4 regions of the Mesobacillus jeotgali genome follow, and region 1 is predicted to be linked to each of the others. Evidence: riboswitches for the same ligand, from Rfam matches in the RefSeq annotation. Region 1 holds a riboswitch; each other region holds the start of a gene.
What was found. Region 1 has a riboswitch for cyclic di-GMP ahead of FOF60_RS04225 (anti-repressor SinI family protein). Riboswitches for the same ligand answer to the same signal wherever they lie in the genome.
Positions count from the first base shown of each region.

Region 2: linked by a shared signal. The riboswitch ahead of FOF60_RS22645 (HNH endonuclease) and the one ahead of FOF60_RS04225 (anti-repressor SinI family protein) in region 1 are both predicted to bind cyclic di-GMP.
Region 3: linked by a shared signal. The riboswitch ahead of FOF60_RS19870 (DUF192 domain-containing protein) and the one ahead of FOF60_RS04225 (anti-repressor SinI family protein) in region 1 are both predicted to bind cyclic di-GMP.
Region 4: linked by a shared signal. The riboswitch ahead of FOF60_RS22205 (DUF5068 domain-containing protein) and the one ahead of FOF60_RS04225 (anti-repressor SinI family protein) in region 1 are both predicted to bind cyclic di-GMP.

Region 1 covers NZ_CP109811.1:838,204-845,733, forward strand. The annotation lists gene FOF60_RS04205 (ABC transporter ATP-binding protein) at 1-299, shown strand, start outside; gene FOF60_RS04210 (nitrous oxide reductase accessory protein NosL) at 422-1,054, opposite strand; gene FOF60_RS04215 (helix-turn-helix domain-containing protein) at 1,329-1,658, opposite strand; gene FOF60_RS04220 (hypothetical protein) at 1,884-2,072, shown strand; cyclic di-GMP riboswitch class I at 2,303-2,388, shown strand; gene FOF60_RS04225 (anti-repressor SinI family protein) at 2,418-2,546, shown strand; gene FOF60_RS04230 (helix-turn-helix domain-containing protein) at 2,648-2,968, opposite strand; gene treR (trehalose operon repressor) at 3,263-3,988, shown strand; gene FOF60_RS04240 (late competence development ComFB family protein) at 4,107-4,382, opposite strand; gene FOF60_RS04245 (type 1 glutamine amidotransferase domain-containing protein) at 4,584-5,102, shown strand; gene ltrA (group II intron reverse transcriptase/maturase) at 5,680-6,954, shown strand; gene map (type I methionyl aminopeptidase) at 7,419-7,530, shown strand, end outside.
Region 2 covers NZ_CP109811.1:4,452,890-4,460,419, forward strand. The annotation lists gene FOF60_RS22630 (hypothetical protein) at 1-254, opposite strand, end outside; gene FOF60_RS22635 (hypothetical protein) at 270-665, opposite strand; gene FOF60_RS22640 (hypothetical protein) at 697-1,560, opposite strand; gene FOF60_RS22645 (HNH endonuclease) at 1,595-2,449, opposite strand; cyclic di-GMP riboswitch class I at 2,516-2,606, opposite strand; gene FOF60_RS22650 (hypothetical protein) at 3,163-3,906, opposite strand; gene FOF60_RS22655 (hypothetical protein) at 4,136-5,011, opposite strand; gene FOF60_RS22660 (hypothetical protein) at 5,630-6,019, opposite strand; gene FOF60_RS22665 (dynamin family protein) at 6,016-7,530, opposite strand, start outside.
Region 3 covers NZ_CP109811.1:3,872,664-3,880,193, reverse strand. The annotation lists gene hemY (protoporphyrinogen oxidase) at 1-683, shown strand, start outside; gene FOF60_RS19880 (PAS domain-containing sensor histidine kinase) at 813-2,276, shown strand; gene FOF60_RS19875 (SET domain-containing protein) at 2,330-2,713, opposite strand; cyclic di-GMP riboswitch class I at 3,130-3,216, shown strand; gene FOF60_RS19870 (DUF192 domain-containing protein) at 3,310-3,654, shown strand; gene FOF60_RS19865 (Flp family type IVb pilin) at 3,671-3,862, shown strand; gene FOF60_RS19860 (A24 family peptidase) at 3,990-4,511, shown strand; gene FOF60_RS19855 (TadE/TadG family type IV pilus assembly protein) at 4,508-4,891, shown strand; gene FOF60_RS19850 (pilus assembly protein TadG-related protein) at 4,902-5,810, shown strand; gene cpaB (Flp pilus assembly protein CpaB) at 5,821-6,522, shown strand; gene FOF60_RS19840 (CpaE/TadZ family protein) at 6,545-7,408, shown strand; gene FOF60_RS19835 (TadA family conjugal transfer-associated ATPase) at 7,408-7,530, shown strand, end outside.
Region 4 covers NZ_CP109811.1:4,350,597-4,358,126, forward strand. The annotation lists gene pgaC (poly-beta-1,6-N-acetyl-D-glucosamine synthase) at 228-1,466, shown strand; gene pgaD (poly-beta-1,6-N-acetyl-D-glucosamine biosynthesis protein PgaD) at 1,476-1,844, shown strand; cyclic di-GMP riboswitch class I at 2,121-2,203, shown strand; gene FOF60_RS22205 (DUF5068 domain-containing protein) at 2,559-3,809, shown strand; gene FOF60_RS22210 (S-layer homology domain-containing protein) at 3,851-5,314, opposite strand; gene FOF60_RS22215 (S-layer homology domain-containing protein) at 5,522-6,139, shown strand; gene FOF60_RS22220 (polysaccharide deacetylase family protein) at 6,335-7,096, opposite strand; gene FOF60_RS22225 (endo-1,4-beta-xylanase) at 7,204-7,530, opposite strand, start outside.

The DNA.
Region 1 (7,530 bases):
TGCAGCAACGTCTCTCACTGGCGCAAGCGCTATTGCCGGATGTCCCTCTTCGGATCCTTGATGAACCTACCAATGGGCTGGATCCATTGTGGGTGTTCCGCTTCAAGGAAATTATCCTGGAAGAGAAAAAGCAGGGCAGGACGATTCTTTTTACTACTCACATCCTTAGTCTCGTTGAGGAATTGGCAGACAGGGCTGCGTTCATGCAGGAGGGGCAGCTGCAGTATTGTGATTCAGTAACATCACTTGTAGAAAATAACGGTGTCTATACGCCGCTTGAAAAAGTCTTCTTTCATTAATTCTTGATTGTTTCCGGAGTTCGAGTGAAAATCGATCCTACATGCAATGCAAAAAAATCCCGGCGCTGATTTCGGCACCGGGATTTATTAAAGTGTTCATGGCCTTTCGAGACTCCACTAACTTAATGGCCGCTTTCCTCTTCGCCTTCGCCATCCATATCATTTTCCTGATCCTTATCCATATCCATGCTATCGCTGTTCATCTTCATTTTTTTCATGTAGCGTTCTTTAGAGATTTGGTCAATCTGTTCCCATGATGCCATTGCGGGATTCTTGCCGTTGTTTTCTGAAATGAATTTCTCGGCGCTTTCATTATCCTTGAAGAAAGCATAGCCATATTTCATAGGTGTTTTCAGATCTGCTTTCACAGGAATCGAGGAATTGGCATCGATCCATTCAGATGTAATGTAATCGCGTACCCACTTTTCTTCAAATTCGACATCATCACGCCGTGTGATATTCAACAGACATCCGGAGTCGTCAAAGAATACATACTCTCCGTCTTTCGTTTTGGCCTGAGCTGTAAAAACACCCATTGGGTCAGCTTCCTCGTATACCTTCATATTGCAGAAGGCACAAACATCATCAGCGCCGGGTTCATGAGGACCATCTCCATGATCATCCTCCTCGTGTTTCACTTCCGTTGCCGCAGTCTCCTGACCGTCTTTCTGCTCCTTTTCAGCTGCTTCATCTCCGCAGGCAGAAACAATTATCATTAAAAAGAATGCCATCATGACAGCAGATAATTTCTTCATTTTATTCTCCTCCTTTGATCGATTTATATCCTATCAAGGAGTTGTGATTAAAATGCGAAAAATCAATGGTGAAAACGTGATAAGCTCACTGTTTTTATGAATATTTTGTGACAATTATTCCACCATCGTATATGGTTTGCCAGATTGCAGTGGCTGAACGACTAATTATGTACTTTATTAGTTCAAACTATATCCTTTTGTGTTCCTGAAGCACAATGAATGTGAAAATAGATGGTCTAAAGAGCGAGCTTGCATTGTAATTTATATAAAAGCTTTACTGTTTATCCTGTTTATTCATGCTTTTAAACTTCATGAAATCCAGATAGTAAGCAAAGTCTTCCTTGCTGATTCCATTTTTTATTGCCTCATCAACGAGTCCAGCCCATTCCTCATCAACAGGTATCATTTGCTGTCCCATTAAATACTCAACCGTTGTATCAAGATTGTCTGCTAGTCTGGAAAGCACCTGTAGAGAGGGGTTTCCCTGGATCCCCCTTTCGATGTAACTGAGATAGGATTTGGACACATTCGCTTTTTCTGAGAGTTCGCTAATAGAATACTTTTTTTCAAGCCTTAAGCTTTTAATTTTCTCGCCTACGCTCATATGGGAAGCTCCTTTAATTCACTATTAATTCATTATAACGAACAAAACAGTTCTTTTAAAAATACAAGAAACTGAGATAAACGGAGTATTTTCTTAAAAAAGAACGATTTTTGTTCTTTTTTAAGAAAATTAGCCATATTTTAGACTTTTTCAGAATTGGTACAAATGAACTATACTTCAATGGAATAATGCAGCAAGTCACTTAAAAAAGGGGGCTGGATGGCCGTGTACAGAAAAAATTGTGATCGATGCAATCGTCCTTCGTTTAGCAGCAGCGAGGTTGGGGAGTGGCTGTGCCCGATTTGCGGAAATGATTTAACAAGGTATCCTTTCTTTAATGCCGTCAGCCTTGAAAAAGTGGCCATTTTATCAAACTGGAAAAAGCAAAGGTATAAGAAATCTACCCACCCATAAGTTTATGGGGGTAAATAAATAAAAAGAGTTCAACAATTAAAGATATTATTTGACAAAATATAGTGTTTAAATGGTTGTAATTTTCAGAAAAATACTATTTCTAGCTGTGATTTTGTAATTGTTTGGAAGAAAAAAGAAAAAAACCTTCTAATGCTGGCGACAAATAGTTACATGTTAAATATATAGAACAAGGTACAATGACATTGGGAGTTAAGAAGTGAGTAAAAAGATACAGAAAAAGGCAAACTTGTTGAAAAACTAGGACGCAAAGTCACGGATCTAAGGTGCAATCGACTATGATGGCCGGACTGCCTGGAATACTAACTGTATTTTGGGGGGAAGAACTTGATTAAAGAGCAGGTAGTTTTCGAAGAACTGGATACAGAATGGATGCAGCTTATAATGGAAGCATTAGAAATGGGAATTAACAAAGAAGAAATCAGGGAATTTTTAATGAAGACAAAAAATAGCTAAGTGATTTATACATAGACAGTTTAAGTGAAATCGAGCAGCTCTTATGGAGGTGCTTTTATTTTTTGCATGAAAAAGGACAGCCATTAAAGCTGTCCTTAAAATTATTTATTGTTGAGTCTCCATTTATTGAATTCCAGGAACTCACGGAATTGGTCTTTTGTGATTCCTGAATCCATTGCATCTTTTACAAGATTGACCCAGTCTGAATCCATGTTCTCTTTATCGGGCTGCTCATGAATGAGATGGTCCACCGGTACATTCAGTACTCCAGCTATCTTTTCTAAAAATTGGATTGAAGGATTTGTTTGAAGATTTCGCTCCAGGGAACTCAAATATGATTTGGCCACGCCAGCTTGTTCTGCCAATTCGGATAGGGACATTCTTTTCTCTTGTCGAAGTTTTTTGACGCGTTCACCGATCAATGTTATCCACACCTTATCAATTTATAGTTATATCATAACAAATCTGATAAAATAGTTCCATATTGAGAACAACTTATAGAACAATTATAACCAAACACAAACTATTTTTCGTCTGCTTTTATTAAAAAACATGTTGGGAAAAAACTCGTTGCTTTTATATCGGCCATTGAAGTGGTCAGTTGTACATCATTTTATGGATTGTTTATGAAAAATCCATACACAGTTGTCCATTGTATTCAAACGGACATAAAAAAGGTAAAATGGTAGCAATCAGACAAGGTACGGTGATGTTTTATGCAGAAAAAGTATTTATTGATCTATGAAGAAATTTCGAAACAGATCCAGGAAGGAGCTTATCCTCCTAAAACAATTTTGCCATCCGAAAACGAATTCGCGGATATGTACCAAACTTCGAGGGAAACCATCCGCAAAGCACTGAATCTGCTTGCTCAAAATGGATTCATCCAAAAAATTCGCGGCAAAGGTTCGCTTGTACTGGATTTGAAAAGACATCAGTTTCCGATAACCGGATTAATCAGTTTCAAAGAACTGGCGAAGAACATGGGCGGAAAAGCGAAAACGACTGTGGAAGAATTCACTCTCGAGCTCGCAGGCCGGGAAATTGCCAGGGAATTGAATATAGCTGATGATGAAAAGGTTTGGAAGGTAAAAAGAGTCCGGCATATTGATGAAGAACGAGTGATTCTCGATAAGGATTATCTCGTAGAAAGGCATGTGCCAGGACTGTCGAGCGAGAAATGCGAAAACTCGATATTTGAGTACATTGAAGGTCAGCTTGAGAAGAAAATCAGCTTTGCGAAGAAAGAATTCACGGTGGAGGAACCCAGTGGGGAAGACCGGAAGCTTCTTGATATGGAAGGATTTCATGCAATCGTCATCGTGAAAAACTATATTTATTTTGATGACGCGACCCTGTTCCAATATACAGAATCAAGGCACCGTCCCGACAAGTTCCGGTTCGTTGATTTTGCCAGACGGATGGATACACAGACTCTATGAAAAAAAGAAGCTGCCATTGATGCCGGATTAACCAGGCAATCAAATGGCAGCTTTTATTTTTAGTAAAGAAAATAGATATTTCACTTAGAGGCGTTCCCTGCTCCATGCATTCTTCTGATTAATGTTTCGGGTACTTCCCGACAAGATGGATGGCGCTTATGATTCTCTTATTGATCCAGGTCCTGTTTTCCTGGGTATTAAGCTGTTCATAGACCATCTTCCGGCCGTCTTCTGTAGTGACATAGTGACTTGGAAGAGTGTTCAGGCTGATGGCGATGATATCGTTCCGGCATTTCTGGCAATTGCAGAAAGTCTGGTAATCCGGGCTCATCATCAGCACATTGACAAGAGTCGAAACGACCTCTTCCATTACATTGATATAACTAAATTTCATGATGCCTCTCTCCCTATTGATGTCCTAAGTTAAATTATAGTTGAATGACAGAAATATAAAATCTTTTTTTTATCTTTGCTATAAGATAGGTCGAATTACACTGAATTATATAAAAAAATGGAAATACAGCTGGATGTTTCATAGTTGGAGGACAGGGAATTTTAGATAGTGGAGAATTTTTAAAAAGGAGATGTTGAAACTATGGGTAAAAAAATTGCCTGTGTAATAACAGATTTATTTGAAGATGTAGAATATCTTGAGCCTTCACGAGCTTTTACCGAAGCAGGGCATGAAGTTGTAACAATCGAAAAAGAAAAAGGGAAGACCGTAAAAGGCAAGCAGGGTAAAGCCGAGGTCAAGATTGACGAGAGCATTGACAACGTCAAGCCGGAAGATTTCGATGCATTATTCATTCCTGGCGGCTTCTCTCCGGACCAGCTGCGTGAGGATGAGCGATTCGTGGAATTCGCCAAGTACTTCATGGATGAGAAGAAGCCAGTCTTCGCGATCTGCCATGGACCTCAGCTGCTGTTGACAGCCAAGACACTCGAAGGCAGAGGCGCGACAGGCTACAAGTCCATCCGCGTCGACATGGAATATGCCGGAGCGAAATACATGGATAAAGAAGTCGTCGTATGCTGCAATCAGCTGGTAACAAGCAGGGAGCCGAAGGATATCCCGGCGTTCAATCGCGAAGCACTAAAAGTGCTGGAAAGATAATATTAAGAACCCTTTTGCTGAAGCAGAAGGGTTTTTTACTGCGTGCGTGCCCAGGTAAGCCGTTAATTGCTAGTTGGTGAAAGTCCAATCTGAGTAAGTGCCAAGACGCTCAGTAGCTGACAGGCAGCTGGTGGAGAAATCCTAAGGTTGAAGCCCTGTGACAAAGTAACTCCCTCCGCGGAGTGCGAGCGACCTGACAGGTTGTAACATAAAGTGAATCCTGCCGTCTCGTCAAAAGAACCTGCTCTCGGGCAGCCAAAGAGATGTCGAGCCTTGATGTAGTAGGCGAAGACCATGGAAGGTGTGAGGAACTTGGAAACAACACCGAAGAATCTCTCGGGGTAAGGGGAGCGACATGTCAGGAAAGTAATTAACGGAACTGGGGATACCCTCCTCGTCACTTTCTTATGAAAGTAAAGCTGAAACCTATAAGTGAAAACGAAGTGGTGAAGGGATGAGAGGGAGTCGGAAGGGGTCATAGTACCAATGATGACAATGACAACACAACATTGTCTAGGGAAGGACGGCGAATGCCAGTACCCTACTTCGTTCATATGTCCAAAGGAGGTAAGAGTCAGTGAATGCCAGGAAAATGGCTAACTACACCAATAATGATAAAGCTCAAGAACTCTGGAAGACGTTATATCTTTGTGCTAAGGAAAGTTCATCTCGAAGATTTCACGCACTATATGACAAGATTCATCGGCCTGACATCTTATGGGAAGCATGGCAGAATGTGAAACGGAAGAAAGGAAGTGGCGGTGTCGACGGACAGACGATTGAACAAATCGTCCTGGATTACGGGGAAAGGAAGTTCATGAATGAAATCTTCCTTGAACTGAAAGAGAAACGTTACCATCCTAGTCCGGTGCTCCGTACCTTTATTCCGAAGGAAGACGGAAAACAGCGTCCACTGGGAATTCCAACAATTAAAGACCGGGTAGTCCAGACGGCAACGAAAATGGTCATTGAACCGATATTCGAGGCTGATTTCCATGACTGCTCATTTGGATTCCGTCCGAAAAAGAATGCCCATCAAGCCATGGCGAAAATCAGGAAAGCGAGTAAGAACTGCTTTTGGGTAGTCGACGTCGATATCCAAGGGTACTTCGACAATATCAATCAAGGAAAACTGATGAAACTTCTGGAACAACGCATAAGTGACAGAAGGGTATTGAAACTGATTCGCAAATGGCTGGAAGCCGGCATCATGGAGGAAGGAAACATCAGGAATCCGACAACAGGAACCCCTCAAGGTGGTGTCATCTCTCCATTACTCGCCAATATCTATTTAAATGTCATGGATAAATTATGGCAGGAGAGATTTGGAGAACTCGGAGAATTGATCCGGTATGCGGACGACTTCGTCATCATGTGTAAAACGAAGAAACAAGCAATGGAAACCATCCGAGTCATCCAGGCGATCATGGGGAAGCTGGATTTGACCATCAATCGGGATAAATCCAGACTGGTCAATATTTGGAATGACACAGACGGATTCGATTTCCTTGGCTTCCATAATCGAAAATTCCCTATCCGCCGTAAAGGCGGCAACACGTTCTATGTCATGAACCACATACCGAAAAGGAATGCCCTGAAGAAAATGCGAGCGAAAATAAAAGCATACACGGAACCGAGAAACAAACTTTACTTGGATATCTGTGACTTGGTCAAAGGCTTGAACAGGAAGTTACAAGGGTTCAAGAACTATTACCAACTTTCACCGCAAGGAAAGAAATGGCTGAATCGCATTGACTGGTATGTTCTTGAGAGATTGGTCTTGTTTTACAACAAAAAAGAAGAACAATCCCAAGAAGCACGGGAACCTGAAAGATGTAAGGAAAGAAGTTGAACATATATTAGTGAAATTGGCGAGTTAGACCAGTACGTACTGCCAAAGAAAGAAGAACGTCGGAAAGCCGTATGAGGGAAAACCTCACGTACGGTTTGATGAGGAGGAGCTGAAAGTAAAAGAAGAAGCCAGGAAGGCTCCCTCTTTGAAATCAGTTTCTTACTCTACTTGGAAACTGGAAAAAACGCGTGGAATTTCCAATTCGCTATAAAAACTAAAATTTCGCTATAAAAATGAAAAAGTCGCTATAAAAAAGAAATTTTCGCTATAAAAACGTGAAACTCGCTATAAAAGATTATTTCAGAGATTTGTTTAGGCTGATTTACCAAGAAAAGTGGGTACCACATGACTTTATTCAGTAAACTAAGGCTATTTTCATTTTACACATCGATGAACTGGTTCATTTTGCGAAATTATACGTATAAGATAATATAGAAGATGAAATGAATCAGGGAGATGAAGGAATGATTGTTTTAAAATCAGCACGTGAGATTGAAAATATGAAGGCAGCGGGCAGGCTGCTCGCTTCCGTACATAAAGAATTGCGCAAACTCATCAAGCCGGGGATAACCACTT
Region 2 (7,530 bases), 1.2 Mb from region 1:
TCGTCGTTTTTAATGGCTTCTTCTAGTTGTTCATTCAATATTTGCAGCCGGTTATTTTGTTGTTTGTTTTGCATTTCCTGATTGAACTTGTCTTGATCTGCTTGTAGGATGGTGTATATTTGTTGTTCTGTGGCAAGGATGGTTGCTCGTTCTGCTTCTTCATGTTTTATTGTGGCTTCCAGTTCTTCCGCTGCTTGTTTTAATGTTTTTTTAATGATTTGTTCAGCTTGTTCCCATTCTTCTTTTGAGGACATAATTTTTCACTCCTATTAGTCAATATAGCTCTTTATAGGCTGAAGACCCTCCAGTTTTACATCCTGCATTTTGTTATCCAGTCCATCTAGCGGGTTCTTGTTATAGACGTTCATCATTAAATTGGATGCAAGCGTTACAAGTTGCATATTATTTTCCTGTAGTCCCTTTTCAAGTACCTTATCGGCAGAGCTATATAATCGTTCACGTTCTGCGAAACTGTTTTCCATGAACTTCTCAAACTTGTCTCTTTCCAGCTCGATCTTAGCGGTAATGGCATTGAGGCAAGAAATCAGCCGCTGTCTTTCGGTTTCTTCCACTTCTTTTGTCTTCAAGTAACTTGTCGCCGAATTAATCGTTTCTGTTACAACTGATGCGATATCCAATGCGCTAAAAACATTCTTTACACTCATTATGACTTCCCCTTTTGATTTGATGTTTTCACTATATTTTTCGGACTAATTGCTCTAACTGTTTAGTCAGTTCCTGATACTGAGTCGTGATGACAGCTTCGTCCTGAAGAAAATGTGTTGTAAGCGTTCTTTCCAGCATCCTGATGATTTCTATCACTTGTTCTGCACCCTGGACGTCACATTCATCGTTAAAATCTAAAGCCAATAATTCTTCCGTTTGCTTCATTTTTTCTTTAAGAGGACGATACAAACGCTCAATGAGCGAACGTTCTTCGTAGATACTTTTTTCGACAAAGGCCAAATTTGTTTTCAATACTCTTAGTCTTCCACACTCTAAATCAAGCTTCGCCTTTATTTTTTTTGCTTCCTGCAAATAAGCATCTGCCTGCTTCACACGCGTTCTTTGCTGGATTAGATCCATGCCAACAACCCCACTGACAAGTCCTGCACCCAATGTACCGATGACTGCCGCCGCTGCAGGCATGAAAGGATTGCTATCCTCAGAATGAGAGGAATAAAAAGCCTTCCTTTGCAAATAATAGTCAGATATATATTTCTCCACCGTTGCTCCGTATTGACTTTTTATCTCTTCATACAGTTTCTTTTTATAGTCATAATGATCGTCAATTAATGTCTCTACACAAAGGATTTCCTCGTGGACATCATCGAATAACTCATCATACTTCCTTCGAGCCTTATACAGAATTTCTCCTGCCTCACTATTTTTTTCATAAGATGTCTTATAATCGTCGTTGCCTTTAATCACCATTTCTTTAAAGCCGTCCGTCATCAATTCGGTAAACTCTTTTCTTCCATCGCTTAAAATCTGTCCTAATTCTTTTCCTGAATCCGCAAATATTTTCCCTACTTCTGCTATATTCCTAAAGAAACTCATCTCACTGCCCCTTTGGCTTCATTCACTTTCTTACTTATCTATACTCGCTTCCGCCACCCCAAAGCTCACGGCCTCCGGTATGCCCTACGCTTGCGTGTGTTTCCCGGTCAACTAATTGCAGGACTCCCGGCTCTTCATTGTGATGCCACGTGTATCCCTCTGGATTATCTCCATTGGACAAAGCTTCGATGTCTGCTTCGGTTAATCCTAGTTCTTCAGCTAATTCTGGATCTTCTTGAATATCTTCATATAACTCATAGTTTGCATATGTAAAATGGATATAATCGCTTCTCAAATACATATCTTCATCAATTTCCATTTCGTAACTACAGTCAAATACAGGGAAGGAATCCGTTACGGTCTCACCGTTTGGAAGCTCGATCGTTTTGGTTTCAAATGGTACTTCTGCATCTGGTAAATTAGATCCATTCTCCTCTGCATCAGCGACATCGACTCCATCCACAACATCGACAACCCCTACAGCCAAGGCTCCAATAGCAACCGTTTTAGCGATGGAAATCGCACCTTTTTTTACACGGTTATGATCTCCATCGACAAAACCGCCAATGACTTCACCGCCATTGTGAACTGTATGTTTAGCAGTTTGATAGACTCCCTTCGCGGTCCTGCCGACAGCACTTCCGATTTCATTCAAACCCTGATCACGCTGGGTTGGATTGTCATTAATGATTCCCGCCACAGTCCCCACAGCTCCATCCGCAGCTTGTCCAACCGTAGTACCAGCGAACTCAGATGCCTTCCTAACCCCTTTTCCAATGTCCTCGATCACATCAGATCCAGCTAACTCCCCAATCACTTGAATTGGTCCTCCGACTACAATCCCAGCTGTTTTTCCTGCATATTTACCAAACGTCTTAAGAAAGCTCATGCCATCTACCCCTCCCGGAAAATAAAAAAACTATGACAAAAAGCCATAGCAAGAGGAACTCTACTCTATGGAAACCTGACGATCCTAGCACACCTCAGCATGCCTTAGACTCACGGCTTTGCGTCCTCCCCTTTCGAGAAGTTTGCCCTTTTCATAGGATTATATTTGGAATTATTTACACATTTATTATATAGTTCTTTAGAACTATAGTAAAGTAAAAATTCCACCTTTTTATGCAATTGCAGAACATGGGGACGATTCTCAAGCCGCAATTAAGAATCCCTCATTTACAAAAACGATACACGAAAACGGAAAACGTCAGTCCGTTCAGAAATCTGGACATATAAAAGAAACACAAGGTACGTCCCCATTCTTTGATAAAACAGTATGTACTTAAGGACCAATTCATTCACTCTCGTTTTCCCTTACAGTCAATGGAAATTGGTGAAAGTGTAAACGGTCTAAAATCGAAGACCCCTTTTGCCCATCATTCATCATTCATCATTCAACCCATGTTAAACGGACAGTTGTCAGTCAGCTTCCGGATAATCATTACCATCAAGTTTTTTCGGACACTATATTCAGCAACAATTTAAAAATGCACAAGAGCATACTTACTAACACTATTTCGGCTCCTGAATGAGACATGAGAGCCGTTCCTTTGTATCCGAACAATCTCATGTCTTACTCAGCGATACACCAATTATTTTCACTTATGTATGGGACATGTGATCCTCCCTAGCCTCTAAAACTTGTGTTAGCGACTCTATAATCTCTTTTAGAATCTTTCTTATAAATTGGACTTTTACTAACTTTTCCTCGATTATTTTCAGCCTAGTTTCTACTCTAATTTTTTCTTTATATTTAGGATAATCCTTTGCAAGTGCCAGAGGAGCGAAAGCCAAGAATAGTACTGCTGTAGATGTCGCACCCTTTGTAATTTTTTCTTTCAACACATTAAGTTTTTGCTTCAGCTTTTGTTGTTCTCTATTAATAGACCCTATTTCTTGTTCAATTAATAAAGTAGCTGCATTGCATTCTTTAAGTGAAGAGATAATCCAATCAGTTGAATCGTCTGTTTTATGAAGTAAGTCCCAACACATGGAAATATATAAATGATTAATACACAGAAAATAGTGATCTTCATAGTTTTTATGCGACTTGGCCTGTAATATTCCCAAAGCATCAATAAATTTATCTTTGGCAGACCAAACTAGTTCTTGTTGCTCATTCACTGTTCTATATGATTTGGAAGCGTCTAAAAGATACGTTTTCGCGCTAAAAATAGGTCCTTTTTTCATCGTTTCTAAATCCATTTTAATTGTTTCTAATACTTTTTCTTGCTCTTCATAAAATATAATCATTTGAGACAATACTTCATTAATATTTCGGTTAGAATTTACCATTCCAAAAAATCTCGTCGTTATTGCAAAAGCTGTTAAACCTATTGGTTCCATCTCCTCATCCTTCCAGATTAATTGTATCAAGCTAGAGTCATAAAATAGAAAATTTATATGAATCTAGCTATCGGACTTCTGTAATTATACTTATTCTCTTTATTTCTGTTTTTCCTAATGTTTTTCAATTATTTTATGTTGCCATTCCTTCATAGGAATCGTAACCACTCATCCAACATTTCGCATTCTGGATGCTACGTGAGAACAATCTAAGGTTAGGTCAACATGTTTAGTCTTCGTTTATAAATTCGCTAACAATACTTGATATATCTCCAGTGGAGATAATAGGTAGGACTATGTCGGAAATATTCTCGATTTTTTCTAAAAATTCTTCTAAACCGCTTGTTGTATATAATGTATATCTTTTAGATTCATATTGTTTAATATAATAATTAATTGTAAATTTTGTTATTAACGAATAATCTAATGATTGGATTGTCAGTTCAATATATCCTTTTGTGTATTGCTTTCCGTAAGTGAAATTTCTATAAATGTAATTTTCATTACCTAAAATACTGTATGATTTAATATTATTAGGGATGTTATTTAGAATAAAACTCATTTTATTTCTGGCTATATCGTTCAAACGCTTAAAAAGTTTGATTTGTGCTTGATCTAAAGGTTTTTTATTTAATTTTATATACCGCTTATTTTCACTTATATCAACTAGTTGGTAAGTTGGACCGCGTAATGTTTCTGTAGAAATTATATAAAAGTCTTTATAGGTATCAATTACATCATCAATAGTTGTTAAAGTATTTTTTTCAATAACCTTTATTTCTTTTAGCCAGTCATTCATTTCCTCAAGCGATTTTTTAATTTCAGATCGAGGATTATTAGTAATTATTGCGCACTCAAAATGTATTTTTGCCCATTTAAGAAATTCTACAGCATTCGAACGAAGTATAATTGTTTTCTCGTTATTCTCAAACAGCGCCTCATCAGCATATATATATAAGGTGAGAAGTTTTCTTCGAGTAATGTTGTTACTAGCTGATAAGTTTTTATTTATAGTTCTTTTTTCAATTTCTTCAATCTTATATCTTAGCTGATCTATCTCGTGTTTTATCTTTTGAATTTCTAGTAAATTATCTAGTTTCTGCATTCTTTTCCCTCCGACAATGACTATGATTCCAAAAACTTATATAGTTATTATCGTCTTACACTACTTGAGTGTTTAGTTTAAGGGTATTGATTGATTTTCATTATAGAAACTGCTTTGCTGGAACAGATTTTCCTAGAAAACTTCAAAAAAGGGAATATTGATAAAAAAAATAATAGCAAATGCCAATGGGCATTTGCTATTATTTTTCGAAACATTATTATGTTAGTTCATTCAACCAGAGTACATACCTAATAGTTTATTTAAATCTGAATGGCGAGATTACCCATATGCTCAATGGGTTAATTCGTTCTTTAGACATGATAAGTAAACCACTTTTCCATCGAAATCGAAAATAGTAAGATGAGGCTCAGCCTAAACCTAATATATGTGGACCTACCGATTAGACATGAGAACCCTCCCTGTGTTGCTCCCACCAACAATATTCGGACAAATAACTTAGCAATAATATAAGAAAACAAACTACTCCATTAAAATTAAACCATCCGAAACTTCCTGGTTAATACTTCTGTCAAATAAATTTCTATAACATTTGCGGCCCGAGAACCGTCCCCATGTCTCCTTTCGGCCCCCGAAGAGACGCGAGAACTGTCCATGTCTCTAAAGATTATTAAATGGATTTCCATCTGGATTGCTCCGTACATACCCGCCACCTGCCTCTAAAGGCCGGTTTAAGTTGGTGTTGCCGTCGCCGTCCCGGTAGTAGCCTTCAACATAGGTTCCGTCTTGTCGGAAATAGCCGTCAACATGGTGGGGCTGGACGAAATGAATATTGCCTAAATCAAGGTGGAAAGGCTGAAACTTACATTTATAGGCATGTTTAAGCGGGTCTTGATAATCCAGAAATTCATTAGAGTAATCGTATCTGTCGTAATTCACTTGAATCAACTCTTGATGGTTGTCGAAGTTCATTATTTCATTGCGATTCCCGAAGTCCTGGTCAAATGTATCGGCAACGGGCACTAGTTCATTATTCATCCAATCGTTCATCCAACTGCAACTCCTTCTAAAATTTCATCTTTAATAAAATCATTAAATCCATTTAATTTTTCTTGGTAGGTCCGGATGCTTGCTGCCTCGTTTTGTTTGGCCTTGATTTCGCCTTTCAGGATGACTTCATAGGAACGAAGCAGTCTGGTGAATTCGTCAAAGGACTCTTCTTCTATATCCTTCATTGCCTGATTGATATACTGTTCCAGATGATCCTCCAAGTTATCGACCAGCTGGCCAATTTGCTTATTGGAGTTGGAGATCAATTCAGGTTTGATATTTTCCAGCTGTTTTTCTGCAAGTTTCTGTGACAAGAATGGAAGACCCGCCATCCCGACAAGCGGCAGAAAGAAGGGACCGCCTAAAAGCATTACCAGAGTACTTGCTCCGCCTAATAAAACACCCGCCTTAACATTGGCATTACCAGTGTTTGCCCTCAACATAGGTACGGCATCCGTAAAGGCGAGGTCTTCTCCCTTTACCGCCTGGATGGCAACGGATTGCTTAAATGCCGAAGAAAGTCCTTTTGAAACTTCTGCTTGAGTTTTGCGCAAGAGCTCATGTATATAGTCACTGTATTGATTGGTCCATTGATTGAAATGAGATTTCACTGCAATTGGAATCTGTGCTTCCACTAGATTTTTAACGTCCGCTCCGTAAAATAGACGAATCCTGTTTTCAATGTCCTCTTTTACAATGCCGCCAAAATGCTGTACCGATTTCCGCACCATATACTTAATCTCATTCTTGCGTTCCAGTAGATAGTTCTGGAGTTGACCCTTCCAAATGTCCTGTTTCTCAAACCATTGGGTTACAGCATCCACCTGCGCAGCAAGACTCTCCACTGACTGCGATGACAGTTGCCCAGCTGTTTCAATCTCGCTGAGAACCCCCTCTGCTATAGCATGGAGCCGCCAATTGAACCGTTCCAGCTTTTCCATGCTGCGTGTTCCACTCTCGATTCTGCGGGCAATCTCCGCCTCGATTTCAGGAATTCCCGAGTACTGTAACAGTTCAGCATCTCCAGTAACTTTTCCTTCCAGAGCTTCCTTGGCGGACATGGGGAATAATGCTGGTTTTTCTCCACTGAGTGTGTTTTGGATCCTTCGTTCAACAAAATCAATGGTTTCATCTAACTCTTCTTCATCGATACGATCCATGAAGTTAGCTGCGAAGAGGATTTTGTCCAGCCCATTTTTCAGAAGAAACTCCTGGATGAACGTCACTTCTGTCTGCTTCATTGCAGCGGTGATCGAAGTCATAAAAATGACAACATCCGCCCTCGGCAGAAATTGGAACGTTACATCGGAGCGCTGCTGGTTCAGGTCATTCACCCCCGGCGTGTCAATCAGGACCACTCGATCCTTTAGCAGCGGAGCAGTCATAAAGAGCTTCAAGTATTTGATGTCATCGACGTTAAAATCCGCTGAGGCCGTATATTGGTCAAGCTGCTCCTTGGAAAGAGTCCTCATTTCCACTTGTCCATCATTCTTCAGGATTTGAAGCGCTGG
Region 3 (7,530 bases), 1.8 Mb from region 1:
TGGAAGAGGGAACTGTTATGAAGGGCACGGCTGTAAAGAAGGTAGTGAAGACAAGAAATACCTATCAAGTTCACTACGAAACTGGAGAAGTGGAAGCAGCGGACAGTGTTGTCATTACCACTGATCATTTTCATGCCCAGCGGATGCTTTCCGATTACGTATTTATGGACCAGTTTAAAGATATGCCGTCCAATTCCGTGGCAAATGTCGCGATGGCATTCCCAAAATCCGCAATCGAGAAAGATATCGACGGAACTGGCTTCCTCGTTTCAAGGAACAGCGATTTCAGGATAACTGCCTGTACCTGGACGCACAAGAAATGGCCTGGCACATCTCCTGATGATATGGCATTGCTCCGATGTTATGTCGGTAAACCGAATGACCAGGAAGCAGTGGATTTGTCAGATGAGGAGATTGTGGAACTGGTTTTAAGAGATTTGAATAAGACAATGAACATTACTGCTAGACCCCTCTTCCATGTCGTAACAAGGTGGAGAAAAGCGATGCCGCAATATACGGTCGGGCATCTTGAAAGAATCGCCCAGGTAAAAAAGCAGCTTAGCCAGGAACTTCCTGGCGTCTTCCTTGCAGGAGGGTCATTCGAGGGCGTGGGCATCCCCGGCTGTATCGACCAGGCGGAATCTGCGGTGGTGAAAGTAATCAGCCATCTAACTTCCAAGTAATATCTGCCGCTATCTTTAAAAGGTAGCGGTTTTTTACTTTTAATAGTGTGAAAGCCAAATATTTCTTTTTAAATATCTAAATCTTCTGTAAAATAGAGCTAGAAGCTTAAAAAGTTTGGGGAGATCTCTATGCGTAGTAGTTTTCCAATATTTGGAACAGATGATGAAACAATCTATAATCCTAATGAACTGCTAAGTTTATTTTTGGATTGCACAGCTGATGGATTTGCTATTGTCGATATGGAGAATCGATTTTTAAGAATAAACCAAAAGTATACCGAAATATTCGGCTATACAGAAGAAGACTTAATTGGAAGAACTTTTTATGAGTTCTCGAACCCTGATTTTGTTCCAGGAATCATAGCCCAAGTCAAGAATGGAAAAGCTTTTACAAATATGATAACACAGCGATATCACAAAGATGGATCCATGCTGGATATTGCGGTCTCCTACTCTCCGTTCAAGAATAAGCACGGGAAAATCATCGCTATCATTGCGATTTACCGTGACATCACCAAAATGGTGAACATGGAGCGTGAACTGAATAGAACGAGGGAATTGTACGAATTGATCACCGAGAATACGACTGATATGATCAAGGTGATTGATAAGAATAAAGTGATTGTATACGCTTCACCCTCGCATGAAAAAGTAATCAGTCTGAAGCCAGAGCAAATTGTCGGCAAGAGCTTGAGTGAATTTTTGACTCCTGAAGAAGATGTCATTCTTGATAAAAAGTTGAAGGAAATTTTAGAAACAGGTGAACCCCAGATTTTACGGAAGAAGTTTACGACTTGTGATCAAAACACGGTTTACACAGAGTACAATTTTTCACCGATTTACAATGAGAGAAAAGAGATAGAGTCATTTGTCAGTGTCGGCCGGAATATTACCGACCGTGTCAAGCAGGACGCGACGATCCGAAACCTCGACAGGCTTTCTGTCACCGGACAGCTGGCAGCAGGAGTAGCTCATGAAATTCGCAATCCGCTTACTTCATTAAAAGGTTTCTCAAAATTATTGCAGACATGTCTCGATAAGGAGAAGCAGGAGGATTACCTGGCTATCATCATGAATGAGCTCGACAGGATCGATACGATTGTCAATGAGTTCATGTCACTTGCAAAGCCGCAGGCGGTAAAGTTTGTAAAGGGAGACCTGAAGTCAATCCTGGACAGCACTATCAAAATCATTCACCCGCAAGCATTGTTGCATAATGTCCAAATCATCACTCATTATCCAGAAAAGAATCTGATGCTATCATGCAATCCACACCAGCTAAAACAGGTATTTTTAAATTTCCTGAAAAATGCGATTGAATCCATGCCTGAAGGCGGAAAAATTCATATTGACCTTCAGATGAAAGATTCGGGTCAGGTGCAGATAAGCATTTCAGATGAAGGAACAGGCATCGAATCAGACCGGCTTAAATACCTTGGGACGCCTTTTTATACGACAAAAGATAAAGGGATTGGACTTGGATTGACGGTGAGCAATAAAATCATCCAGGAGCATGATGGAACAATGAAGATCATAAGTGAAGAGGGTAAGGGGACCACAGTGATTGTTGAACTGGAATGTTTGGAGACATAGGGCAGAGAGAACCATAAAAAAAGCGGCTTCCTGAATCGGAAGCCGTTTTCGTGTTACTCTTCTTCTTTGTTGAACCATAATGGGTCGTTATTATCCTCTTCCCCATTATAGTTAATGAAAATTTCTTCCCCGGCGCTGATATCACGATAGGCATAGAAATCAAATGTGTGATTGTCAAAATTGATTTCATACGTTGCGTTAGGCTCGTATGAGTGGTTGAATAACATTCCATATCCGAGAAGGATAGCAGAATGATTAATGCCATATTCGAAGGCATAATCCGCCAGCGCCGTTTTCTCGATATGGACATGCTGGTCGTTCGGATACGATAGCACGGGAGCCTCATGGATCAATTCGCCTTTTGCAATATCACGAGTTGCGAATATCCCTCTATTGAATTCCCCATCGCTAATTTCAGAAGTTTTAACTTCAATCATTTTTTTCACCTGCTCGCTCTATTACATTGTTGTTACTTCCTCTTTTAGCATGACGGTTTTTTTAAAGAAATGCAAATTAATTATAAAATCTATATTTATTTCAAGAACATCCAGTGGTTTATGGCCTAGTTAAGACAGAAAAATCCACAGAAAATATAACATTATACCTATAAAACTTAAAAGGAAGCATGCCTAATTATCCACAATAAAAGCTTTGTACAGTTAAGTTATTCACAACAGAAAATTGTTAACCACCCAAATTGTGATTTAAGAACTATCTATCGGAAAAGTAGTTTCTTTTTCCTGAGCAAAAATACCTGGTTAAATTTTTAGAAAAATCAGGGTTTTTGATGGATTTTGTTGAAGAATGATTCAAATTAAGATGTGGGTAAGAGATCAGTCGGATATACACTGGTTCTCGATAAAGGCAAACCTGGTGAAAACCAGCGACGCAAAGCTAAAGGGGCTACGGCAAACCATTGCTAAGCCAGCCAGCTACCGAAAGATCAGGGTGAATTACATGAAATATGTATTCAGCGAACCCCCCTTTCGGTAAAGGCGGGGTTATTTTTGTACAGTCGGAGGTGAAAAGCGAAATGAGACTTGTGAACGAATCGAACGGCAAAGAATTGGCAGCGGATGTAAAAATAGCAGATACCTTTTTCAGCAGATTCAAAGGGTTGATGCTGACAGAAAGCTTGCCAGAAGGACACAGTCTCTATATAAAACCCTGCCGGTCCATCCATACCTTTTTTATGAACTATTCCATCGATGTTCTTTACATCAACGAGAACGACGAAATTGTAGGCGCGGACGAACAACTTGAGCCTGCGAAAATGGGAAAGCGCTGCAAAGGTGCATATTCCGTCTTCGAGCTTCCAGAAGGCACGATCCGGAATAGCGGAACGAAAGTCGGTCATTCTATCAAACTAATAAAATGAAAAGGGGTTTTAAACAATGAAAGCAAAACTAAAAGCACTATTCACTGAAGAACAAGGACAAGGTATGACTGAGTACGGTTTGGTACTTGGAGTTATTGCGGTAGCGGTTGTTGGTGTGTTGGCTTTATTACGTGAAGAGATTCTAGCTATGTTTGAAGAGGTAACTACAGCAGTAACCGGAAGAAATGATACTCCTCCTACACCATAATCGTTACTATTGACTGATACATTTATACATTCACTTATAAGTTGTAGTCAGAGGTACACCAATAAACAGCCTCGCGTTGAGAAACGTGAGGCTTTTTTAAAACTCCTCACTGAAATGAGGTAGATCGATGTTAGTCGACTTTTTATTGATCGCATTAATAGTTATTTGTGTCATAACCGATTTGAGAGAACGGAAGATTTATAACAAGGTGCTGCTGCCGTTTTTACTGGCGGGACTGGTTTTGAATTCAGTTACTGGTGGAATTGCTGGCCTCACCTCTGCACTTGCAGGAACAGCAGTGGGTTTCTCTATTTTGCTGATCCCTTATTTGCTTGGAGGGATGGGAGCTGGGGATGTGAAACTGCTTGCGGTGGTTGGAGGCTTAAAGGGAGCTGTATTTGTATTGACGGCGGCTGTTTATATGGCGCTGGCTGGAGGAATTATAGCGCTGATCATCCTGTTTTTCAGAAAGGGTGCTATAAACAGGCTAAAGCAGATCGGCATGTTCCTTGGCGGGCTGCGCAGCGGTATGAAAGTCCCGCTTGGACTGGATAAGGAAGCCTTGAACACCACCTATCCATATGGGGTGGCCATCGCGATTGGAGCTTTGGCTGCCATTGTGTTTCCAGCTGGGGGAGGATTGCTTTGAGACGTGATGAGAGAGGGCAATCACTTGTTGAGACGGCCCTTGTTCTGCCGGTTCTTTTATTGCTGTTGGTAGGCATTTTGGATTTCGGAAGGATTATGTATTCTTATGCCCATCTTCATATGGCGGCCCAGGAAACCGTCAGGGTGGGAGGTCTCGGTAAAAGTGATTCCGAAGTCACTGCTTTTGCCAGGGATTATGTACAGCTGAATGAAATTGATCAACTGGCCATCACTATTTCTCCTGGAGAAGCAGGGCGTGTTGCTGGTGACTATATAACTGTGAAGTTGGAATATCCTTATCAATTTTTCACTCCGTTTATATCCAGCCTGTTTTCTTCATCCTTGACGATTAAGGCGGAGTCAACGATCAGAGTGGAGTGAGGAGGAAAAAATGGCAAGAAGATGGTTAGCGGATGAATCAGGAAACACCATACTTTTGGCGGCCCTTTCAATGTTTGTCATCCTTAGCATGGCCGGTCTTGCAATTGACGGCGGGATGGTATATATGACGAAGGCAGAGCTGCAGAAAACGGCTAATGCTGCTGTCCTTTCTGGAGCACAGGAGCTGACAAACAATGAAGCGAAGGTTGAAGAGGTGGTACGAAGCATCGTTGCAGCCCATAAAGATGGCTCAAATGTAGACAATATATCAATAGACATGGAGAAGAAAGTCGGTATTGATTTATCCAAAAAGGTAGATCTCGCATTCTCAAAACTACTTGGCTTTGAAACTGTCGATGTCAAAGCGCATTCTGCTGCCGAGTTAAGAACGATGGGACGGGCAGAAGGGGCAGCACCGCTGGGCATCGATGACAGCATCCCCTTGGAGTTTAATAAGGAATACCAGCTGAAAGTGGATACTGGCGGAGTGGAATATGGCAATTTCGGCGTCCTTGCCCTGGGCGATACAGGGGCCCGGCCGTATGAAGAAAACCTCCGCAACGGCTATCAAAACGAGCTTTCTGTAGGGGATATCGTCATCACCCAAACAGGTAATATTGCCGGTAAAACAAGGGAAGTGGTCAAGGAGAAAGTGAATTCGTGTCCAGAACTGCCAAGGGATATTCATTCAAGAAACTGCTCACGGATCCTGCTTGTCCCTGTCTATCAGCCTTATAACCACGATGTAAACCAGGTAAAAGAAGTGAAAATCACTGGATTCGCTTACTTTTACATTACGGATCCGATGGACAGCCATGACACTTCAATCAAGGGGATTTTCATCAAACGCGCAGGAACGGGTTTTGAAGGGGAAACAGCCGCCTTTAAGGGCGCATACAGCATTCGAATAACGGAGTAGGTGATCAAATATGCGGTCAAAGCTTGTTTTGGTCCTCGCATTAGTAATGGGCATAGTAACGACATTTTTATTCTTTCAATATATGAATCAAGTGAAAGCTGAAAAGGCGATGAATAGTAATTTGGTGGAGATTGTTGTCGCCAAAGAGAAAATCCAGAAAAATGAGCAAATCACTTCTGCAAAACTGGAAACTGCCATGGTTCCTGAAAAGGCATTGCACGCCAACTCTATTAAAAGCTTTGGCGATGTTGAAGGGAAGCTGGCGAACGCTGAGATTGAGCAAGGCGAGCCAATCCTTTCCCACCGGCTGGGATCCCAGACAGCAGAAGATATCTATGTTTCGAGAAAAGTCAGGGATGGCTATCGTGCAGTTTCTGTAGGGGTTAATTTAAATCAATCAACTGCGAACCTGATTGAACCTGAAGATGAAGTCGACATTATGTTCTCTAAAAAGCTTCCGGGGCAGGAAGGGAAAGTTGAGTCTAAAATCATTTTGGAAAAAGCAAGGGTACTGGCGGTTGGGCGGAAAATGGTCCTGCCTGAGGATACACAAGAACCTTATGCCGAATATACGTCAGTCACGGTAGAACTTAAGCCGGCGGATGCCTTAAAACTTGTCAATTCAGCCGAACAAGGCAATATCCATTTCATGCTGCATAAGCGGCCAGTCATAACGGAAAAAGAAGCAGCGGGCGACAGCGATCAAGATTGAAGAAGATGGAGGGTGACCAATCATGGAAAACACGGATGAACTGCAAATACATGAAAAGAAGCCGGCTAAGATGAAACGTGGCGAGCTTATTGCCGTTTGCAGTGCAAAAGGCGGGATTGGTCGCACGGTCCTGACTGTCAATCTGGCTGGAGCTTTAGTGAAGAAAAATATATCGGTGGCGATATTGGATGGAGATTTTCAATTTGGAGATATCGGGCTAGCTATGGATTTGAAGTCTTCTTTTACCATTAAAGAAGTGATTGAGGGGATGAGCACTCTCGATGAACATTCTATGGAAGGCTATATGTCGAAGCATGAAAGCGGTGTGAAGGTCATGGCGGCTCCGGACCGGCCTGAGTTTGCAGATCTTGTTACGAAAGAAGCAGTCGATAAAATCCTCGACCTGATGCTGCTGAATTATGACTATGTAGTCGTCGATACATCTGTAGGCCTTAATGATCATACAGTCCATATCGCTGAAAAAGCAGACCAAATCATGGTTATGGCCAATCTCGAGATGACAGCATTAAAGAATACGAAGCTGATGCTTGAGACCTTCGATATCCTTGAACTGAAAAATAAAGTCACACTCGTAGTGAATCGGGCGAATATGGAGAGCGTCATCCAGGCAGCAGATGCGGCCAGGATTCTTGGATATGAGGATCCAGTATATATTCCAAATGACTTTCAAACATGTTCACAATCTCTTAATATTGGAATTCCTTTTGTCATCAACCAGGGCAAGACCGATGTAGCCAAAGCCATTTTTAAAATGGCAGAGAGAATCTCGAGCAGGCGGGAAATTACCTTGTTCAAGGAAGCAAAAGGACCTTCTTTCCTATCAAAATTAATTGGCAGAAAACGCATGAAGGGAGGAACAGTGTAATGAGCCTTCTGAACCGCATCCAGGAAAGGACACAGCAAGCCGAAGCAGTAGAGAGCCAGCACGATGAATTTGTTGCCCATGCTAATCCGCAGCAAAAGGTTGACATCCGGGCTGTGTTCAGG
Region 4 (7,530 bases), 1.3 Mb from region 1:
ACCAGTTCCGAATACACGGATCTGTGTGAGTCTGCTTTTTCTAATTACCTGGAACGTGCCTGTCACCTTCCTGTCTCTGGAAGGTGCCTGTCACTTGGTAACTCCAACCAAATCCTCCGGTCAGAACTCTCCAAATACTACCAAATATTAAAGATTGCTAATCTGCAACCCAGCAAAGTAATATCATCTTAATACTACTGAAATTTTTAAATAGGACGGGTGCAAATTTGGTTAACTTCTTAGTGCTGTTTCTATTCTATTATCCACTGGTAATGGGAATTATTTGGGTTACAGGAAGCTTGATTTATTATGTAAAAAAAGAAAAACGCAATTTCATTCCTGAAGAAAATATCAAGGATTTACCCTTCGTTTCTCTGATGATTCCTGCATATAACGAGGAACAGACAATCGAGGAAACAGTAAAATATGCATCAGATCTCAATTATCCGGATTATGAAGTGATTGTCATCAATGATGGCAGCAAGGACCGTACACTTGAGATACTGAAATCATTATTAGACATCTATCCAAGATTGCGTGTCGTCAACATTGCAAATAACAAAGGCAAAGCAAATGCCCTGAAACAGGGTGTGCTCGCTTCCAAAGGTGAGCTCATCGCAACAATTGATAGTGACGCCATCCTCGACAAGGATGCACTCAACTATATCGTCCCGCATTTCATTACTCCTAATAATGGGGAAAGAGTGGGAGCGGTAACCGGCAACCCAAGAATCCGCAACCGGACAAGCCTGCTTGCGAAAATCCAGCTTGTAGAATACGCCAGCATTATTGGTCTGATAAAAAGGACGCAAAGAGTGCTCGGAAAAGTGATGACAGTTTCCGGAGTATTTGTCGTTTTTCGTAAAAAAGCCCTCCTGGACGCGGGGATGTGGGATACTGACCTGATCACGGACGACATTGGTATTACGTGGAAGCTGCAAAGGAGATTCTGGGATGTTCGCTACGAACCGAAGGCACTATGCTGGATGCTCGTTCCAGAAACATTGAGGGGAATCTGGAAGCAGCGGCTGAGATGGACCCAGGGCGGTATCGAGGTCACCCTCCGCCATATGGATATCTTTCTCGACTGGCGTCAGCGGAGGCTGTATCCTGTCTATCTCGAGCAGGTGCTGAGCGTTCTTTGGTCAATCACCTGGTTTGTCTCGCTGCTCATTATGCTGTACAGATACTTTTTCCATCAGGAATTCATCATGCCAACTTTGTGGATCGGAAACTATCTATCTATCATTTGTCTGCTGCAATTCCTCGTCGCCCTATTCATTGAGAAGAAGTATGAAAAAGGAATCTTGAAATACATGCTTTGGGGAATCTGGTACCCAATCCTTTACTGGCATATCAATGCCCTGCTTGTGATCAGGGCGCTCCCAAGAGGGCTAAAGATCCTCAAGAAAAACAAAAAACAGTTCGCAACCTGGGAAAGTCCTGACCGCGGACTCCATTTATAAGGAGACAACATGATCATAAACAACAAGCAGTCCAAACCGCGAAAACTCATAGATCTTCTCTTCACCTTGTTCGGCTGGGCATTTCTCGCATTGTTTCTGTATAACTTCATTACTCATTACGAAGGTACCCTGGATTTCACCTTCCTTGAACTGAATTTAGCTAATGCGAATTCAATTATCCTTATCACCATCCTCGTGGTGATCCTGAGTGCCGCTTTCCTCAGCTGGTGGAGTTCCTATAACAGGCGCAAATACGGACCGCTTAAAAGAAGGACCTTCCCGCCTCAGACAGGCGAAAAAGAACTGGCTGAGTATTTTCAGGTGACCGAAGACGAACTGGGTATAATCCAAGACAATAGTTATATTGATCGGAAGTAAAATTAGCGAGAACACATTGTTTTTTCGGAAACCATTCCAATGTACGTATTGAACTGCACCTCCATAGTAACCACCCTATGGAGGTGTTTTTGTCATCGGCCATTTAAATTGACAATAAACATCCCTTTTTAAACCTAATCTTCTTTATTACCTCATACCAATTCCTCACTAGTCAGTAAGACTCATTTTCAAAAAATACAGCAGTTTCCTGTTTAACCGGCTACTCAACCGGGAAAGAAAGTTCATAGTGCATTTATTCATTTCAGAATTTTCTTTATGTCTTAAGGGCAAAATTGCTGAAAGGCAATGACGCAAAGCTATAGGGGCTAAAGCAAAAACTACGCCTGCCAGCTGCCATCAAACTACATAGTAAAAGGGGATTTATTTGATGTCGACAATCTACCAGCACCTCACACCAGAAGCCAAGCTCAGGAGAAAAAAACGAAACAAAGCTATTATGTACGCCTCCCTCATTCTCCTATCTATTATACTTAGCGCATTAGTCACACTACTTGCCAACCAAATCTAAGGGTGACAGGCACCATCCAATTATTGGATGGTGCCTGTCACTTTTTTTAATTTGGGCCTTTCTTCTCATTTTTGGTAAATAAATGTAAATTATTCGATATTTCACACATCTTTTCTATATAATGGAAAAGTCATTTGCAAAAGACCTATATTGTATGGTCTGTACAAAAGAAAGGGTTGTGAATTATGGATCAAAAAAAGTTTGTATGGGTACTGTTTTCGTTGATGCTTGTCTTAAGTGCTTGTGGAAATGATGAAAAAGCTTCGAAGGCAGAGGCTGAAACGAAACCGAAAACGGAAGACAAGGAAGAAGCGAAAGAGGAAAAAGAAGATTCAGAGGAAAAAACTGAGTCGTCAGCTAGTTCTAATGGCGAACTAAACCCGGCGATCGCTGAGGAAACAGAGGGAAATATAGAGGTTGTCTTCACAAACAATGATGCTAAATATACTCATGATATGAATGGTTTCAAGGTTTCGGTCGATGGATATGAAATTGCAAAGGTGACTGACATAAATGATAGCACGAAAGTATGGTTTGACGATCAAACAGAAGGATATGTCGTTACTGCTAAAGTCACTATTGAAAACGGAACAGACAAAAAAATGTGGTATTCGAACTACCACCGTCTGCAGCTGGCGAATGATTTTGATTTTATCCAGTCAGACGGGAGTAACTTGATTCCGGAAGAACAGAAGATTTTTATGATCAAGCAGAATCAAGATGATTTTACCTTATACGAGCCAAAGGAAAAGGTATCTGGAATGGTGACCTTTGCCCTAACAAATGAAGAGTTTGAGAGAATGAAGACAGTAAAGCCGAAGTACATAATCGAGGGTGGAGTGGCTGATAATGATAGCTTTGAAAATAGCTATCTGCAAAATTCACAATCCTACGATTTTGTTTACAACGATGAGCAATCCAAGCAGGTTGCCTCCCAGCAGGAATTCTACCAGGACCGTTTGACTTCTGATAACTGGGCTGATAAGAAGATGATCTTCGAGAAGAGCGGAATCAATGAGACCCAGCAAATTGGCGATGTAAAGGTGACACTTGACGGTGTACAGTACACGGAAATCATCCCAACAGAAGCCAACAAAGAGATGTTCACTGACTTCGGTGAAAACGGTATAACAGCACTGACAGTGAAAGTGAATATCGATAACCAATCAAGTGAGGCAGTCAGCATTACCAACCTTGGCACAATCCTGAATATTGATGATAACCGTGCACGTTACTTCAGCCAGGGTATCGCTGAGCCAAGCCAGCCGCTCGAAATCGCAGCAGGCCAGCAAGGTGAAAAACTGCACGTCTTCCTATTCAGAAAAGACGAATTCGACCTGTACAAGAAATTCACCCTAGAATTCGGACCGTTTATAGGGAAAGACGGCAACGAAGCCTTCAAAGGAAAAACCGCCACCTTCAACCTGCCAAGATAAAGTTCAGGCACCATCCATTTATTGGATGGTGCCTGTTATCTTTATTTGATATATGGTGATGCAATGTAGCCGATTTTTCTTGTATTGACGTCCTCGACGAGGTACCATACAAAATGATTTGCGGATTTTGAATTTTGATCGGCCATTGGTTCGCCGATTATTTTCACCCTAGAACCTGTGGTTATTGCAATTTCAGATCCACTTCTTGAAGGAATCGCACGCAGGCGGTTTGAATCGTATGTCACAATGTCCCCTACTTTGAAAAATTGTGTTGACGGAGTCAGGTCAGCTGCGTTCAACTGATATGATTTTTTAAGGAACTTGATTGGTGTTCCTGTATTCGGATCGTACTGGAAGTCTTCCTTTTTCAAATCCAGCTTATCAATATTGGTTTCAAGCTGTGGATCGCCTGCATAGAGGTTCCCTTTATCCAAAATGTCAAAAACCAATTCTTGATAAGCTAACGTATTCCTTTGTCCAGTTGCCTGTACTACAGGACTGTTCTTAGGAACAATGCCATTATAGGCCATCACAGCAAAATACCAGCTTTCAAGCATCTTAGGGTCATGGTTATTGATTTTCGGCAGATCGGAACGATCGTAAAACGCCGTTGTCAAAAAGTTAACACCTGCTTTGATGTTTTCCTTCACATTGTATCCCAGTTGTTGTTCAGTGTAGCCAGCCTTGTTAGTAATTTGCATCAAGCCAATGCCGCCATCACCATTTGAGTTCTTTAGTGGATTTCCATCAACAAACTGTACCCAGCCGCTTTCCTTCTCGGCAACTGCCTTAACAATTTCCGGCGGAACATTTGAATCTCTTGCCACTTCCGTAATCAAGCAATTGATTGTCTGTGGATCTGGATTTACCGTTGAGTTTGGATCGTAATCACATGCAGTTCCGAATCTATTAATAGTTTTGAACAGCAAAGTCGCAAAATCACCACGTTTAATCTCATTTGTTGCTCCGAAACTATTAGCAGATATCCCTTTGGTGATACCAGCAGCATAAATTGCATCAATATAGTCAGCGAATGCGCCAGTCGCATCGGTAAATGGTGAATTCTTCACATTCAGCGGGATGTTATAAGCTTTAACAAGAATCTTAGCCATATCTCCTCTTGTCAACTTTTTACTGGTTAAGAATTTACCGCCAGATCCGCTTATTATACCTCGGTAAGATAGATTATTCACCGCGTTGGTATATTGCCCATCAACGTCTGGAAAGCCAGCATCTGGAGCAGTTTCATTTTCTAGTCCTAGTGCTCTTGCAATCATAATTGCTGTAGTACCGCGCGTCATACTATCATTTGTACCATACAGATTTCCAGTTCCCTTTACAATCCCATTAGAATTAAGATATTCAACCGATGATAGATATTTTTCTGGTACATCATCAAACGGCAAAGCCGCTTCAGACGCAGACGGAGCAGCTACGCTTGCCATCACTACAGCAGCAGTTCCGGCTGCCAATAGCTTTTTGTAAATAGATTTATAGATTGCCATTACTTCTTCCCTCCTAGATGAGTGTTTTAAATATGTAGATAGAGAATATTTCCTCTTATTCCATCTATCAGTCTACTAGAATTGGAAGGATAATGGAAGGATAAAAGAGCTTAAGTTTTATATCATAATGCCTTATCGTTATACAATTTAAGTATCGAGATGATAAGGTAAAGAAAGATGGTAAATAAATGGTAAGGAGGAGGAGTAATGAATAAAATAACTCGGATTTTGTTAAGCGCTATGTTATCCTCAAGCCTCTTTGTATTCAATGGTGAAGCAAAAGCCAGCTCATTTAGTGACATCACCAATCACTGGGCAAAGGAAGAAATGGAGTATTTGGTGCAGAAAGGGATTATTGGTGGCTATGCGGACGGAACTTTCAGGCCGAATGAAATTGTCACCCGCGCTCAAGCTGCCATTATGATTGGCCGTGCAAAGGGAATACCTGGGGAACAGCCGGTTGACACAAGGTTTCCTGATGTTCCAGCGAGTGTAACGGGTTCTGGCTATATTCATGAGTTGGAACTAATCGATGTACTGACCGGATTTGGTGACGGCACCTATCGCCCGCATCAACCAGTAAACCGGGGAGATGCAACCGTTCATTTAATCAGATCCGCACTTGCTCCATCAGATCAGCAGCCATATCCTGAAAATCCTTTTACAGATGTTTCATTAAGCCAACTGTCAGGACCTTTCGTCATCATCGCTTACCATAACGGCATCGTAGACGGTTTTGCAGATAAAACATTCCGTCCATATGAGCCGATTACTCGGGCTCAATTTTCAGTCTTTCTATCACGGTCTTTGCAAAAAATAAACTAAGCGGAGAAATCTCTGTCTTACACTTATGCTAGAAGCTCGTCTGTTTAAACAGCCGAGCTTCTTATTGGCTTCCCCCTGAAAGTTTTACCAATGGAGGCAGCCGATTTGCTTTTTCTATCATCAGTGTCTATATTTTCAAACATAAAAAGCCTGCCAAAGGGTAACCCCCATGGCCGACTCTACTCTCCATTTAATTTAATACCCCGTCTCTACCATTCTAATGAAATCCCCTAAAGTATGTTCTTGCAGGATCATAATCCGAGGCAGTTCATATCGGTCACTTTGATCTGTGCTGAGTCCGCCGCCTACTTTGAATGCGCCTTTAAACCCTAGTTCCTCTAAAACGGAGATTGTATCGGCATTATAGCTTCCATATGGATAGGCGAAGGTATTTGTTGTTCTGCCTGTTAACTTTTTAAGGGCATTCGTTGCTTCGTTGATTTCTGTGTATTGCTGCTCCCTAGTTAGATCGGCAAGCGCTGGATGTGTTACGGAATGATTTTGGATATCTACCCCGTTCTCCATTACTGTCAGAAGTTCATCTGAAGTCATATTCCAGCTTCCATCCACCCAATTGGACACCGTGAATTGAGTCGCCTTCATCCCATACTTCTGCAGGACTGGATAGACATACGGATAAAAATCATTTGAATTGTCATCAAACGTCAGGAGAATTGGCTTATTTGGCATCGCCGCTTTTTTATCAAGGATGTTAAAGTATTGCTTCATTGTTAAAGTGCGGTAGCCATTTTCATGAAGATAAGCCATATGCTTTTCAAATTCTTCCAGACTGAATTGATAAGGATTATTCGGGTCTGGATCAGGTTTCACGACATGATAAAGCAAGACAGGAATTTCAACCTGTTCAGTTTGTTTAGCGTTGGCTGGCAGCTGGAATTGAGTACTTGCAATTAGTAATAGGATCAAAGCCATAAACAGTCCTTTAAATTTTTTCATCCGCACCGTTCCCTCCTATTTTTAGCTGCATCCACTTTGTTGTTTAAAACAACAAAGTGGATGCAGGAATTCCCAAGGAAATGCAATCTATTAAGCTATTTATTCTTTTAGTCAATAATAGCCCAATAAGCCGGCTTGGCATTGTATTCAGTATCGAATACAAATGGCGCGTCTACTCCCACTCCATCATTGTACTGTTCGGCACGGTCATTCAGCCAAGTATGGTTATCGGCAACACCCCAGAATGTCACACTGCTAATCTTGTCTCCCAGACTTTCATAAAGTTCGAACAGCTTATCATAGCGTTCTGCCTGGCGTTCGAATTCGAATTCTGGAATTTCATTATAAGATGGATAAGCAGGTCTTGGCGGCCATCCATAGAGGCTTACATCTAGCTCTGTAATTTGATTGTCAAGGCCTAACTCAGCAAACAT